4 regions of the Paenibacillus sp. FSL H7-0357 genome follow, and region 4 is predicted to be linked to each of the others. Evidence: riboswitches for the same ligand, from Rfam matches in the RefSeq annotation. Region 4 holds a riboswitch; each other region holds the start of a gene.
What was found. Region 4 has a riboswitch for cyclic di-AMP ahead of H70357_RS13230 (KamA family radical SAM protein). Riboswitches for the same ligand answer to the same signal wherever they lie in the genome.

Region 1: another riboswitch for cyclic di-AMP. It lies ahead of H70357_RS00140 (resuscitation-promoting factor); the one in region 4 lies ahead of H70357_RS13230 (KamA family radical SAM protein).
Region 2: another riboswitch for cyclic di-AMP. It lies ahead of H70357_RS00505 (C40 family peptidase); the one in region 4 lies ahead of H70357_RS13230 (KamA family radical SAM protein).
Region 3: another riboswitch for cyclic di-AMP. It lies ahead of H70357_RS02580 (hypothetical protein); the one in region 4 lies ahead of H70357_RS13230 (KamA family radical SAM protein).

Annotation. Positions count from the first base shown of each region.
Region 1 is NZ_CP009241.1:28,114-31,820, reverse strand. Features, by position in the region: gene H70357_RS00140 (resuscitation-promoting factor) at 63-1,223, opposite strand; cyclic di-AMP (ydaO/yuaA leader) riboswitch at 1,514-1,741, opposite strand; gene H70357_RS00135 (TatD family hydrolase) at 1,940-2,710, opposite strand; gene H70357_RS00130 (HD domain-containing protein) at 2,765-3,707, opposite strand, start outside.
Region 2 is NZ_CP009241.1:102,024-105,730, forward strand. Features, by position in the region: gene H70357_RS00495 (GNAT family N-acetyltransferase) at 1-431, opposite strand, end outside; gene H70357_RS00500 (C40 family peptidase) at 693-1,184, opposite strand; cyclic di-AMP (ydaO/yuaA leader) riboswitch at 1,190-1,332, opposite strand; gene H70357_RS00505 (C40 family peptidase) at 1,718-2,146, opposite strand; cyclic di-AMP (ydaO/yuaA leader) riboswitch at 2,204-2,342, opposite strand; gene H70357_RS00510 (hypothetical protein) at 2,563-3,393, opposite strand; gene H70357_RS00515 (M1 family metallopeptidase) at 3,405-3,707, opposite strand, start outside.
Region 3 is NZ_CP009241.1:576,952-580,658, reverse strand. Features, by position in the region: gene H70357_RS02590 (glutaredoxin family protein) at 1-151, shown strand, start outside; gene H70357_RS02585 (hypothetical protein) at 249-665, opposite strand; cyclic di-AMP (ydaO/yuaA leader) riboswitch at 771-959, opposite strand; cyclic di-AMP (ydaO/yuaA leader) riboswitch at 1,381-1,563, shown strand; gene H70357_RS02580 (hypothetical protein) at 1,688-2,197, shown strand; gene H70357_RS02575 (hypothetical protein) at 2,226-2,678, shown strand; gene H70357_RS02570 (hypothetical protein) at 2,756-2,944, opposite strand; gene H70357_RS02565 (ABC transporter permease) at 3,207-3,707, opposite strand, start outside.
Region 4 is NZ_CP009241.1:3,093,887-3,097,593, forward strand. Features, by position in the region: gene H70357_RS13225 (helix-turn-helix transcriptional regulator) at 1-1,041, shown strand, start outside; gene H70357_RS13230 (KamA family radical SAM protein) at 1,100-2,236, opposite strand; cyclic di-AMP (ydaO/yuaA leader) riboswitch at 2,368-2,506, opposite strand; gene H70357_RS13235 (HAD family hydrolase) at 2,938-3,618, shown strand; gene H70357_RS13240 (mannitol-1-phosphate 5-dehydrogenase) at 3,706-3,707, shown strand, end outside.

The DNA of each region.
Region 1 (3,707 bases), 3.1 Mb from region 4:
CGTTCTGTCAGTGCTACACTCACTATAGCTTATAAACCATTAATTTGCAAAAGCGGACCACGTTAATTCAGCTCCGGCTTCACTGGACCGATCACATAAATAGTCCGGGACTTGCGGCCGAAATTACGGGCATGGCTCAGTGAATCGTAATAAACATCTAACTTGTTGCCTTTGATGGCACCGCCGGTATCCTCTGCTCGGCGAAACCCTAATCCCTCAATGTACACCCACCAGCCGATAGGAATTACATTCGGGTCCACAGCTATTGTCCGGCCTTCTGTTACACGTGTGCCAGAAGCCGTGCGGGTCCCAATGCCTGGTTCTTCTGAAGAATAGGCTGTCATCGACACATTTTTGATCATCTTCTTGTATTGGAAATCTACGCCTGCCTTGTGCACGACGTTACTGCTTTTTGCGGAAACTTTGGTTGTTTTGGATGCCGTACTTTTTTTGGAAGTTGTCACAGCAGCTACAACGGGCTTTGGCAGGGGCTTCGTACCAACATAAACAATTTTATGTTTGGTAACCGTCTGTACTTCCTTGCCAATCATGCGCATAGAGACCAGTTCTCCATCTTGGTAGACCTTCTCGATATGCTGGACCATGACGCCTGGTGCGCCTAACTGTGCCACTTTTACGGTCCCCTTGGTCAGGGAAGGATCTGAGGTCTTAATGACCTGGAATGGCAAATTTTGCTTCCGCTCCACAATCTGCTTGTTGATGCGGACAATTTTAATTTCCATGCCGGCCGATACTGTGGTGTCAAGCGAAGGGTATATCTTGTCACTGCTCTCCAGGCTTAAACCCAGTTTGCTAATGGCGTCACCGATAGTGTCTTCGGTGGTGTACAGCGTTTTTGTTGCTCCATCCGCAGTGAGACTAAACTTCTGCGCACGATTGATCACGACACGGTCGCCGTCCTGTATCTCATCACTAAGGCCAATAGATAATTCATCATGCGGCTGCAGCGAAATTTGTTCCTTAGCCAGCACATCACTGAGCAGCGCTTCGCGCGTTTCCAGCGTCTGTGCTTTCCCGTCTATAACTAAAAATATCTCTTTCTTGCTCTGACCGTGTACGTACAGCAGAATGAGCAGCGCGATAACGATTGATACCGCACCTGCAAGCGAAAGTAAGCGAGGATTCACTTGCTTCCACCGTAATGCGAAAGACCTGCTGGATGATTGCGAATCATGGGATACTTCTGGTTGGAATACGCCCACTCTCTCCATCCTCCTTACATAGCCCCGTCGTCAAGTTGTATATCAAGGTGACTGTATGATTGCTGACGAAACTAGGTTTGAGATTGCAACAGGATACGCCCGCATTGCTTCAGCGTTTCCTGCTCATGGATCGCCTGCCCGGCATAATTACTCCAGATACCTGTTATATAACAGTATGCTGGGAACATTCGCATTATTCAAAACAAAAAAAGCCCAAAAAAGAGTTCACAGAGGACTCTTTCGTGGCTTCTCCGGATGTCAGAATACGCGGGAATGTTTATGCACGAGGTTTCCTCTCTTACTTGCGCTTACGGGGTTAGCTGTCGGGTTCGGGCATAAGAGAGACGCCCTATCTTAGGTCACCCGCTCACGGCGGTTGCCCTCAAATTCACCCCAAAGACCACGTGAAGAAATCAAATAAATTCTGCGGCATTTCTGTGTTGTACTCTATGTACGGACATGCGGCAGGCATTATTGGTTCCCCCGTTCTCCATACGGAGACTCAGCGAGACGATCCATGATTCAGTGACTGTCACAGTAACAACAGCTCACTGCACTGAAAAGATGATATCCTGTTTTGATGCATGTTGTAAAGGACGATTCAACCACGTTTACGCAAAAAAATGATTAAAATATTGTAATATTCAGCCGTTTTTAAATTAAAAAAGTTTAATATATCGGCTATACTTCATTTTTCACCGCTTTTACTCCCGATTTCAGACAATCCCAAATCGTTCCAGTGCGTTCGCATACGTAATTTCCGCCAATTCCTGTAAATCAATCCCTTTTATTTCCGCGGCAGCCTCTGCTACTAATCTCACATGTGCGCTCTCATTTCGCTTGCCCCGGAAAGGGTGCGGTGTCAAATAAGGCGAGTCCGTTTCAATCAGCAATCGGTCCAGCGGAGTCTGGGCCAGCACCTCTTTTGGCACTCTGGCGTTCTTGAATGTAATCGGGCCGCCGAAGGATAGGTGAAAGCCTAAATCCAGGCACATTTTGGCTATTTCCCAGCTGCCGGAGAAGGAGTGCATCACTCCGCCTATTTCATCAGCCTTCTCTTCACGAAGAATCCGCACCACATCTTCATGAGCATCACGGTTATGAATGCAAATCGGCATTTTCAGTTCACGGGCCAGTCCGATTTGTTTGCGGAACACTTCATGCTGTACCTCTTTAGGAGAGGTATCCCAGTAGTAATCCAACCCAATTTCTCCGATGGCAACTACTTTTTTATGACTGCACAGTGAGGCAATCCACTCGAGATCCCCGTCCCTCATGTCTATGGCATCCTGCGGATGCCAGCCGACGGCTGCATAGATATAATCATAGGTTTCAGCAAGCTTCATGGTTGTTGGGATTGTTTCCCTGTTAAAGCCAATATTAATCATTTTGGTAACTCCTGCCTCGAGCGCATTGGCGATTACCTTTTCGCGGTCCTCGTCGAATTGTGGAGCATCCAGATGGGTGTGCGTGTCGAACAATTGCATGTTACATCCCCTTTTCTGTCATAATTTCTATGATGAATTCCAAGTATTTTTGGATTACTTTGCAAAGATTTCTGCGATAGAAGAAGGCAGAAATGGAAGGGCTTTCTGCAGCTTATCCTGTGGAAAATACAGGTGATAACGGCCGCGGTGAATTCCGCTGATGGAGCGTACGATATCTGAAACTTCAGAGATCTCCCTCAGTTTGTCATGGCGGTCAAGCAGCAGAATTTGCTTGCTGTCAAAGCCTTGTCCCGGACGAAACACATCATAGGGCAAATCTGTCGGAAAATCAATTTCCAGATCATAATCGGCATCTAGCCCTGCCACGGCAAAGCTGCGGCGTATTTCGTCAATCGTCTCGGAATCAAGGTTCTCCATCTCTACATATTTATACAGTTTACGATGAATAAACCGGCTGCACAAGTCGCTTAACAATTCATCCTTCTCCAAAGTCCACTGCATGAAGGCGGTCTGGATCATAGCTTCGTCCAGCAGCAGATATTGTTCCACCGTAACCTCTCCGCGGAACAAATCACCTAAAGGATCAATCATGAACCGGAATTCATAACCGCTCTGGTACAGCTCTTTGGCTCTGCGGAAAATTTGCCGCAAAATGATTTCGGAACTGCGTGTGACCGGGTGAAAATATACCTGCCAGTACATTTGATAGCGCGACATTAAGTAATCCTCGATGGCGTGCATCCCTGATTCCTTAACCACTACCCTTCCATGGTATGGGCGCAGCATTCTTAGGATCCTGTCAATATCGATCGTCCCATAGTTTACTCCCGTATAGTATGCATCGCGGAGCAGATAATCCATGCGGTCAGCATCCAGAGGGCCGGAAACCAAGTTGACTACAATTTCATGCTCATAAGTTTTGGAGATTACCGAAGCTACCTTGCCGGGAAAATCCTCTGCCACATCCCGCAGAATTGCGGTGATCTCCGTGTCCTCCAGAATGATCCGGCAGGTCCAGTCTTCATGGTTCATTTCA
Region 2 (3,707 bases), 3.0 Mb from region 4:
TCATAAGTATCCGTGATCATGAAGCCGCATTTTTGGTAGGTTCGGATCGCCCGCTGGTTCCAGGTCAATACTTCCAGATCAATCTCCCGCTCGGGATAACGCTTCAGCGCGGCCTGAACGATGGCTTCCATGAAAATGTGGCCAAGACCGTGTCCGCAAAGTTCGGGGCGCATTCCAATACCCAGCCTGACGACACCCTCCATCGGAAACAACTGCGCAAAGCCGCAAAGGATGCCTTGCCCGTTGACCACGGAAACATACTGGTCTCTGCGTAGCTCTGGATCGCCAAATTCAATGCCAAGCGCCTCCATTTGGGACCAAGGCATCCATTCGTAAATATTATAAGGCGCTTTGTAATTCCATGCGGCGATATCTTCGGCATGGCTGATCTCCATGGGAACTACATGGAATGTAACGGGGGAGCTAATCATAAGGCCACCGGCCTCCTTTCATGGGGAGCAACAGCACTAGCTATACCTAATTATATCCATAACTGGCCTGATTCGACTCAGAAATTTTCTGAAAGGCGGAAACTTGACAAAGTAGTAAAAATATTTTATAAAATGGAGGAAATTTGGGGGAGATTTATGTTTTGCGGATATTGAGAGGGGTAAGTAATTTTATAGACAAAAAAAACAGGCCCCCTCCAGATTTCGGCAAAAATCATGGAAGAGTGCCCGTTTTACGACAACTTATTGCACGTCATCATTGTCTTGGGAATCAGAAGTAACGGATTGGTAAGCATCTGTACTCATGATCCGTTTGGCGCCAACGTAGCGGTTGACGTAGTAGCTGTCACTCATCGTGCTGATGGTTACACCACGGGAGGATGAAGCATGTGCGAATTTGCCCTCACCGACATAAATGCCGACGTGGGATACACCTTTACCGCTTGTATTATAAAATACAAGATCTCCCGCTCTCAGATCATCCCGGGAAATGGCAGTACCCATTTGGTATTGGGAACCGGATTGGTGTGGCAAATTGATACCGATCTTATCAAAAACGTACATTGTAAATCCGGAGCAATCAAAGCCGTTGGTCGATACACCGCCGGATACGTATTTACTTCCGATGGTCTTGTCGATGACTTTATCCATTTTGGAATCCGCGAAAGCGCTTCCTGCTCCGATGGTAAGCATAATGGAAAAGCTAAGTACTGCTGCTGCTAACTTCTTCTTCAAAAGTGAATACCCCTTCCAAATGCCTACGAGGTTAGCTTAAGGGTTCGGTTGAAGGTCCCCTATGACCCCTCTGTGAATAGGAGGTCAATTCACCCAAAATCGGTTCCCCCGTTTCCCTAATGGTTAGGGAACTCGGCATGACTGTTGATTAGGATTAGCTTGTTAACCAATACATGACAAAACCTTTGTAAAACCCGATTCAATAATTACAAAAATGTTACTAAAAACTCACTGCGATAATTGTAACAAAGACTTCGCCAGTTGGCAATCACTTAAAACATATTAATGCATAATATTTACGCTTTTTAAGAGTTATCTTTGCTAAAAAGGTCTTATATTTACGCGCTGAGTAAGCTTTAACTTAGATTTGTTGGGATTTTTAGTAAAAAGGTGTTTCACAGACCTCAAATACGTGTAAAAGGTAGAATAAGGAAGACAAAAAGGAAAAACCCGGAAATGATTACGGCAATAATCAGTTTCCGGATCTCTATAAGTTACAATTATTTATTGGAGGATGAAATTCCTGAGGGATGTCAATCGTAAGCGATAGCTTTGTAAGCTGTTGTGCTCATTACTCGTTTGGCTCCAACGTAGCGGTTGGCCCAGTAGGATTGACTCATTGAACTGATAGTTACACCACGGGATGAAGAGGATTGGGCGAATTTTCCGTTGCCGACATAAATGCCGACATGGGAGACTCCATTGCCAAGGGTATTGAAGAATACCAGGTCGCCGGAACGGAGGTTATTCCGTGATACGGCGGTTCCAACGCTGAATTGTGCTTTGGAAGTGCGGGGCAAGGTAAGGCCAACATTCTTAAATACATATTTGGTGAATCCAGAACAATCAAAGCCGGCAGTGCTTATGCCTCCGGTTTTATACGTCGTTCCCAGTGTTTTTGTAATAACCGTATCCATTCTGGAGTCGGCGAAAGCGCTCCCTGCTCCAAGCGTGAACACCATCACTAGCCCTAATGCTGCTGCGGTGCATTTCTTCTTAAAATTATGACTTTTCAAAAGATGTACTCCTTCCAAGGCCTGCGAGGTTAGCTTAAGGATTCGGTAGAAGGTTCCCCTATGACCCCTCTAAAGCGAGATCAATTCACCCAAAATATGGTTCCCCCACTTCCCGGTGCCGGGAATTTGGCGTTTTATGCACCGAAACAGTGACGTATCGACAAGGTTAAATGCTTAAAGGCACATTCATTTACTTCAAATTAGTTTCAAAAGATTACAAAGTTGTTACTACTGGTACAGGCATCATTGTACCAGAGGATTTACAGTTTTGCAAATACCCTAAATCACGTTGTAACCAAAAGAAGAGTCCCGCCCTTTATCTGGGGCAGTGACTCTTCTATTATGCCAAGGGACTGGCGTAATTATTGTGGAAATGTTTTGCTGCACCAAAGGTGATACTGCCCCGCTATGCTCCACATTTTGAACAGCGTTGAGGGAAGCGGTGAAAATTGCCGGAACAGCAGTGCGGGCAGGCCTGGACAGAAAAGTGCGGTCACTCCGGAGAGCAGCAGCAGAAGCAGGCCGCCGGCGCCGAACAGTGCAGATATACAGGTGGAAGGGAGGATTACCCTAAGGCCAACCAGCAAGGAAGAGAACATGCCTGTTCCTCCGGTGAAGCCAAACTGCATGTACAGCAGCAGAATGCGGATCAGGTAGAAGTACAGGAGCCAGGCCAGAACATAAGGAACCAGTCTCAGCAGCAGGGTATAATCGAGAATACCGCTGAGGAGAAGCCCGTACATTTTGGGGAGAAGCCAATACAGCGGTGCTGCGGCCAGAAGCCATTCCGCTAGACTGAACAGCAGTACGGGGAGTCCGTAAAGCTTCATTCCGGGAAAAAAGAACATTCCCCGCTCCCCTTTGCGCTCCTGGTGCAGCTCATGCAGCAGCCCTGCACGGATAAAGGGGGAGCATAGCAGCCGTAGCGCTGAGAGGGCCAGCAGCAGCCAGAGCCAGCGCAGCACCCCGGGGTCTGTGCCCAATGCAGTCTGTCCTTCGATATAATACAGCAATCTGCCTATTCCGCTGCCGCCGGCGTGTGTATCGGGATAACGGAGCAGCACCGGGATGAGGGCTGACCTGACGAATCTGTACAGGAAATAGCCCCAAAGCAGCCGATAGATAAAAAGCAGAATCAGAATATAAAATTGCTCTTTCATGCTGTACCAGCCGCGGGTTATCGATCTTTTCACAATCCTTCACCTCACCAGACAAGAGTTCCGAGCAGGGTTTCAAGCAGCTTCGTTGCACTAAGCGTCCAGCGGGAGAGCGTCTTTCGCTCCAGCTCCGCCAGTCTAAAATTGTTGAGATGCTTACTCTCCAGCAGAATGGAGTGATCCGGATCAATCTCTGCGGACAAAAGAGGCGCTTTGTAGGCTAGCTGAAAGGTGGTTTCCTTCTCTGTTCCATTCCAAAACTGCTGGACGGTATAGCCATCCAGGAAGGTGAACTTTATCGGGACGTCACCATACTGATTTCCTTTATTGCTGACCGCTACTGAGCTTTC
Region 3 (3,707 bases), 2.5 Mb from region 4:
GGTGCGTGATGTTATGACAAGTACAGTGTATCAGGAAGAAGTCGAGAAGCTGGGCTTCATGGGTGTGCCTGTTACTGTGTACGAAGGCCGCGCAGTCAAAGGCTTCAACGTTTCCGAACTTAAGGAGCTTATTGGAGCAACTGCTGAATAATTCATAGCGTGAGGCATATAAATATTTATATTTTGAAAAAGGCATCTCCTTGGACCTCTGTCCAGGGGATGCCTTTTATTTGCCATTTTATATGGCCTTATCCTGGATTCGTTGAGACATCCGCCAGAAAAGAGACATTTCCGCTGTGGGAATAGATGACGGAATCCGCTCCAAGTCCTTTATAGACCAGTCTGGGATTCATCGAAGTCGTAATTACGTATATTGGTTTTGTCGTCCAGGTCCGGCACATCTGGATATACCGGCAGCATAAGGTCACACTGCTCTCGAACAGAAATACTCTGCCTACCGGAAAAGAGGGGCGGAACCATGTATTCTGATGATGTGTATCCACCACAAGATTGACCTCGATTCCCAGCTCCTCCAGACGCCGCTTCTCCGCCGCATTGTTGGCGATTCCTGCGATCTTGTAGCCTCTGAACTTTAAGATTTTGATAAAATGCTCCCCCGCTTTAGTCGGAGCGTTAATGAGTACATATTCTTCCGAATTCGCCATATCTTCCTCTCCTCCGGCCTAGGACTTCCATTCATTTCTCGTACGAACACAGCAAAAAACCACAAAGGAATTCCCTCTGTGGTCCAATTAGCGGTCACATTGTGCTCATCCTCTCTAATACGCTTACGAGGTTAGCTGTCGGATTCGGGCAGTGAGAGTCGCCCTACCTGTATCCATGCGAGCATTCTCTCGCACTTTCACAGGATTCACCCCATAACCGGCTCCGACTCTCACATCGGCTGCCGATTGTTGGTTCCCCCGCTTTCCATAACGGAAATTAAGCGGACTGCGTATTCGATTGTGTAGTAAACAGAAGTAATCATACTCTGGCGGTCACGGCCTTGTAAACCGCCAAACCTGCCAAAATAATGCATTTAGTAAACCCAATCCAGATCAGGTAGCGCTTACTTAAGCCTCAATCTCATCATTCCTCTTATTTACTCGGCTTATCAACGATTTGCGAAAAAGCATTCAGCGTTGTGATTTTATTCACCCAATGTTGAGTAAATTGCCTTTTGTGCTCTGATCACCCTAATTCAAAAGCAGTCGTATGCACGAGATAAAAAGCCGAAAACCGTTGATAAACACCCTTTTAGCGCATCTTACCGTTTCCTTTGCCAGAATTCCCTGAAAATCGGCTCAGAAGAATGTTTTTTCCTTTTTACAAAGCTCATGCGAAAAGAGTATGATTCGGTTTGAATCCAATGCATGAAATGCAATATGAACGCTGAATTCCCGCAGTGCGGGAAACGGGGGAACCATCAGGCCCGCAGGGCCTTTCCTGGAAGATAAGAATCTTTCTTGGGGTGAATCCGAAGGAGACTGTGGTCTCATTAGGTAGGGCGACTCTCACCGTCCGAATCCGACAGCTAACCCCGTAAGCGACTAGAGAGAACCTTGATCCGCCACGTTTTTGCGCCAGGTGTATTTAAGCCTGTACCAAAACCGCAGCAGAGGTCCTCCTCTGCTGCGGTTTTTTGTGCTGAGGCTGCAGCTTATAAATGGGTAGGAGGGAAAACGAAATGAACCAGCGCAGGCTGTTACGTATAGAAGTGTTTGTATTCGATGCCCCCTGGCCATTCCATCATGCCACGGAGTCATCCGGCAAATGCCGGTATGGTGTGCTGAAGCTTACGTGCAAGGCTGGGTGCAGCTGGGGAGCGGGGATACTGTCTGCGGAAGGCGATCATTTTGACGTCATTAAATGGAGCACCTTTCTGAGAAGTATACGCAATCACAGGCTGGAAGAAGCCATAGAAATTGTACAGCAGCTAGGTGCGCAGTGGGAGCCGGGTCAGCAAGAAATCGTGCAAACGGCCCTGCTGGATTTAAAAGCCAAGCTGCAAGGCAAGGTCGTCACGTCACATCTGCAAATGGTTCCCTATTCCCGTACAGCTGGGGCCGGCGGTACGCCCCCCTTCAGACGGATGTACTATAAACCTTCAAGTTCCCTGCTGCATAAAGGCAGCTGGCAGGAACCGGACATAGCCGAGCTAATGGACAGATCCATCGCTTATTTCTCCATCTTATAATTTCTTATTCAGAAAGGAACGTGAAGACATGCCAGACCCATTATCCCCGGGATGGACAGCTGCCAGCGGGTTTGCGGAATATGTCCAAAAGAACACCGGAAATATTTATGCACTCACCAGTCTGCTGCTGGGAGAGGGTGCCGTTGCTGAAAAGACTGCGATGAAGACCTTCACTGAGCTTTATACCCGGTACCTTCATGATGATTTCATCCCGCAGCCTTTCTCTCTGGATGCGTACCGGGAGTGCATTCAGCAATGCTCCCGGGCTGCAGAGGAGTGCAGCCTCTTTGTTTCCAATGGATTAGCCTGGGAGGATCAGATTGTGCAGGTGTTATGGTACGGCATGCTGCTGCCCCTGCCGGCAATCAGCACCATTCTTGAGCAAAGCGTGCCAGTGCTGAAAACCCGGCTGAGACATGTGCGCGAGCAAATGTGCCGGTTGGAAACGTTGCGGCCTGAAGCAAACTTGTTTGTTGTATAGCTGCGTATGGAATATAGCAACTTGTCAAAGCGCATGAAAAAGCCGCAGCATAGTGCTGCGGCCTTTTCTATTTATACTCAGCTCTTGCCCTTGCCGCCTTTGGCGAATCTCCAGGCCGCTGTACAGCAGCCCAGCAAGCCCACTCCGAGCATTAACGTCTGCAGCACACCCAGCAGGGTAGAGCCCTCTGGCTTAAGCATGCTGCTGAGCAGAATCAGCAGAATTGAAGCTGCGAGGATCGCGGGGATTTGATTGTTTTTTTTCAAGATTACCACTCCTTATTAAATAACATACACCATAAACCTTCACTGATCCAGTTTGGCTCTGAACTCCCGGGGAGCCGCAAAAAAGCCGCGGTTTCCGAACCGCGGCTTCCTCAGTAAAACCTATGATCACTTCTTAGTTTGCGCGTTTAGAATGTCTGCCAAAGATGATTAATGACGCAATCATACCGGCAATGCCCATTCCTGTCAAAAGCCCTTGAATGAAATCAAGCACTCCTCAAAAGGTATATATTGATGATTCCAATTAAATTTTGTAGGCCTTCATCGCTTTTCTGATCTCCTTGATGCTTGGGCGTTTGCCGTACATCAGCACTCCCGTGCGGTAGATCTTGGCGGCCAGCCAGCCGAACAGTAAGGTAGTTGCCAGTAAGATGAGAAGCGAGACCAGAATCTCCCAGGTCGCTACCTCGCCAACACCAATACGCAGCAGCATGCTGAGCGGAGAAGTGAATGGAACAAAGCTTGCTACCTTAACGAGCAGGGTATCCGGGACAGAGATGCTGAACATCGGAAGATATAAATTGACGAAGCCCAGCATAAGAATCGGCATGATCGCCTGGCCCAGGTCCTCGGTACGGCTGACAATGGAACCTACAGCTGCGTACATCAAGGCGTACAGGAAGTAGCCCAGAATATAGAGTACCAGTCCGTATAGAAGGATACTGATGTCCAGCTGCCCCAGATCAAGATCAAAATCGGTCAGGATACTGGCATTATGCGGAAGCATAAGGTTGGCAGCTACGCC
Region 4 (3,707 bases):
GAAATCAACCGGCAGGAGATGAGAATGACATCTCCGCAATACAGGGAGGCGGTAATCTCCAAGCTGCGGCAGTACATTCCGTTTACCGCTGCCTGCTGCACTACCGTGGACCCGCATACGCTGCTGTCCACCGGGGCGATCACAGAGCAGGGTCTTGAGGATCTGCACCCGCAGTTGTTTGAATATGAATATCTGCATGAGGATTATATGAAGTATGAGCAGTTGGCCGCAGCGGCAGTGCCGGTCGCCTGTTTAAGTGGTGTAACGGAAGGGCAGCCCGGGCGGAGTGAACGTTACCGCAACGTACTCCAGCCTGCGGGCCTGGGAGACGAGCTCCGGGCTGCGCTGGTTGAAGGCGGTGGCTGCTGGGGGTTCTTAACCTTGTTCCGGTCGCAGCACGAACCTCCTTTTCAGGAGCGGGAGTGTGCGGTGATATCATCTGTTGTTCCGCTGATTGCCGGCGCACTCCGCAGCTATGCCTCCGAGCCCCCTCTGGGACGGATGGATACCGCACCGGAGGACAGTGGAATCATGATTCTGACGGACCAGCTGCTTCCGGTCAGCGCGAATAGTGCGGCCCAATATTGGATGAACCGTCTGCAACAGCTGGAACGGTTGGATCACGGAGTTCTTCCCCGGCCGGTCAATGCCGTATGCCTGAGGGCACTTGGCGAGAATACGGAACCAGGAGGCTTGCCTTCCAAGGCGAAATTATGCCTGCGTGTCGAGGATGGGGCTTACTTGACAGTTACGGCCAGCAGGCTTGAAGGAAGCGGCGGGAAGACGGAGCTGGCCGTTGCCTTTGTCTATGCCAAGTCCTCGGAGATCTTCCGGCTGCTGGCCGATGCCTGCCAGCTGACCGCCAGGGAGAAGCAGCTGGCCGAAATGCTCTCCCGCGGATTATCTACCAAGGAGCTGGCGGAGTCGCTGCATATTTCTGCGTACACCGTACAGGATCACCTGAAATCGATCTTCTCCAAGACCGGCGTATCCAGCCGGAGAGCGCTCATCAGCAAGCTGTTCTCACAGGGGATGGAATAGCCGGTAAGCACGCTAAACAAACAGTCCCGATGCTGATACAAGGGGACTGTGCTGGCTTTTATAGGAGCTGCGGGATCTGGGAAGTGAAAGCAGGATGGGTCCAGTGCTTCTCGCTGCCGGGAAGATCATCGAACCATTCCGCATCCGGTGGACATTCCAGGATCATAAATTTGCCGTACTCCTGCGCTCTGGACTGATGGTATTTCAGATAGGCCTTGCCGTCTTCAATCGCCAGTATCTCGATTTTGCCGGAGGAGTGGCTCATGGATAGACGGACTCTTTTACCCAGACCTGAGGTTCTGGCCTTGGCTTCCTCAACAATGTTGTAGACACGCTCCAGCGGCAGAACGAACTCGCGGTTGCCGGCAATGGGCCGGTTCACGAAGAAATAATAGGGAGTGACTCCGGCCCAGGACAGCCGGTCGAGCAGTTCTCCGAGTACCGCCGGATCATCGTTGATGCCTTTCAGCACCGGTGTTTGATTAACTACGATTGCCCCGGCATTATGAAGTGCTCTGAATGCTTGTTTGGCTTCGGGCGTAATTTCCCGGGGATGATTAATATGCGCCATGACGTAAATGCGTTTGTCCTCCGATGAATAGGTACGGATTAGTTCCAGCAGTTCTTCGTCCTGATAAATGCGCATGGGATTAAATACGGGAATTTTGGAGCCCAGCCGGATAATCTTCACATGGTCAATGGATCTCAGGCTTTCGATGATGAAGCGCAGCTTGGAGGTAGAGAGAATCAGGCTGTCTCCGCCGGTAAGCAGCACATTATTGATCTCAGGATGATTCCTGATGTATTCCAGCCCAGGAGCCACATCGGTTTGTGCTTCCTTCACATCATTGCGGAACAGGCGCTTGCGGAAGCAGTAGCGGCAGTAAGCTCCACACACCTCGGAGACAATCAGAAGGGCCGTTGTTCTGTATTTGTGCTGACATCCCGGCACTACATAATTCATTCCCTCATCGGATGCATCCCAGCAGCCGTACTCCGCAAGTTCACCTTCACTTGGAATGACGAGCCTGCGGATCGGATCACCCGGGTCATCCCAGTCGATCAGCGACAGATAATAGTCATTGACCCGAAAGGCAAATTTGCCGGTGATCTCCTTCAGCTTTTCTTTTTCCGTTTCAGACAGCATGGCAACCTTGTTGATATCCGTTATGTACCTTACCTTTTGCACTTGCATCTCTCCTTGGTCTCATAGTGTGAGAAGTAAGGGAGCCTTGAGGTCGATAGCCAAACTGCTGCCAGCAGGGTCATTAGAATACAAAAAAGAGACCCTTAGCAAGGGTCTCTGGTTATGAATATACCTAAAAAAGCAGACCCATCCACTACTGACGAGGTTAGCTGACGGACTCGGGTAAGATGGTACCCTACATTCTGTGAATGATTCGCCCCAAAAGACTGGTTCCCCCGCTTTCCTGCCCAAAGGCTGGAAATTAAGCGTAGGTAAAGTATAACCCGGGAAGTTTTGAAAAGTCAAAGCTAAACTTGCCCGCGGCAAGGCATACGGGGCCAAGCCAAATCAGCAGAGTAGAAATTTTTTTTGTTGTGGGATTGCCGGTCGTTTTGAAATGCTTCATACGCAGAGTCCCGGCCGCAAGGCATAGAAACGCGAAATCCTTTGTACAGAAAGGTTTTTTTGTTTTTTTTGGTGCAAACAGGAGCGACCGGGAAAACGCTTTTTTTAGGCTTGTCCCCAGTTTCGTTTTTGTGCAATTGTAACCGCCCTCATATGATGGAAGATAAGCTGCCCCGGTTGACGCGGCCAGAAAACCTTTGTTATGGTTTTTACAGACATACGCCAGCCGGAAGCATTTTTGGAAGCGGATTGCACGCTTTTGTGTGAGCTTAGCTTACCGGACTACTGTGAGGGAGATGGTTGATTTGATCAAAGGGATTATATTTGATTTTGACGGAACGATTATCGACACGGAAACAGCTTGGTACACCGCTTTTAGCGAAGCCTATGGAGAGCATGGGGTAGACCTGTCGCTGGAACAGTATTCTACTTGCATAGGCACCAGCCTTAACAGTTTTAATCCCTACGAATATTTGATGACTGACCTTAAGCTGCCTATCGACCGGATGGCATTCAGAACAGCGGTCCAGCAGAGGCACAGCAAGCTGATGGAGCTCGAACAGATGCGGCCGGGAATTCAGCAATATCTGGATGCTGCCCAGGACGCCGGACTGCGGATTGGCCTTGCTTCCAGCTCCTCTATGGACTGGGTGGAACGGCATTTGGAGCTGCTGGGCATACGCGATTATTTCGAGAGCATCCGCACCTCCGATCATGTGGAGAAGGTGAAGCCTGATCCGGAGTTGTATAACCAGGTCATGTCCTCTCTTGACATTAAACCACATGAGGCAGTCGCTATTGAGGATTCGCCAAACGGCGCAAGAGCTGCGACTGCAGCCGGAATGTTCTGTGTGGTGATCCCGAATGCCATTACCCGTTTTCTTGAATTTGATATGCCGCATCACCAGACCGAAAGCCTAAGTCTTCTTGACTTCGATCACGTGATTTCCCGGAGCTGCTTCGAAATCTCTGATGTGCAGGTATAAATCACTACGGTGTACTAATTTTCTGCGTATAACAACTATGATTCGTGAAATTTTATAGAGTTGAATTTACTAAAGGGGGACACCGATTT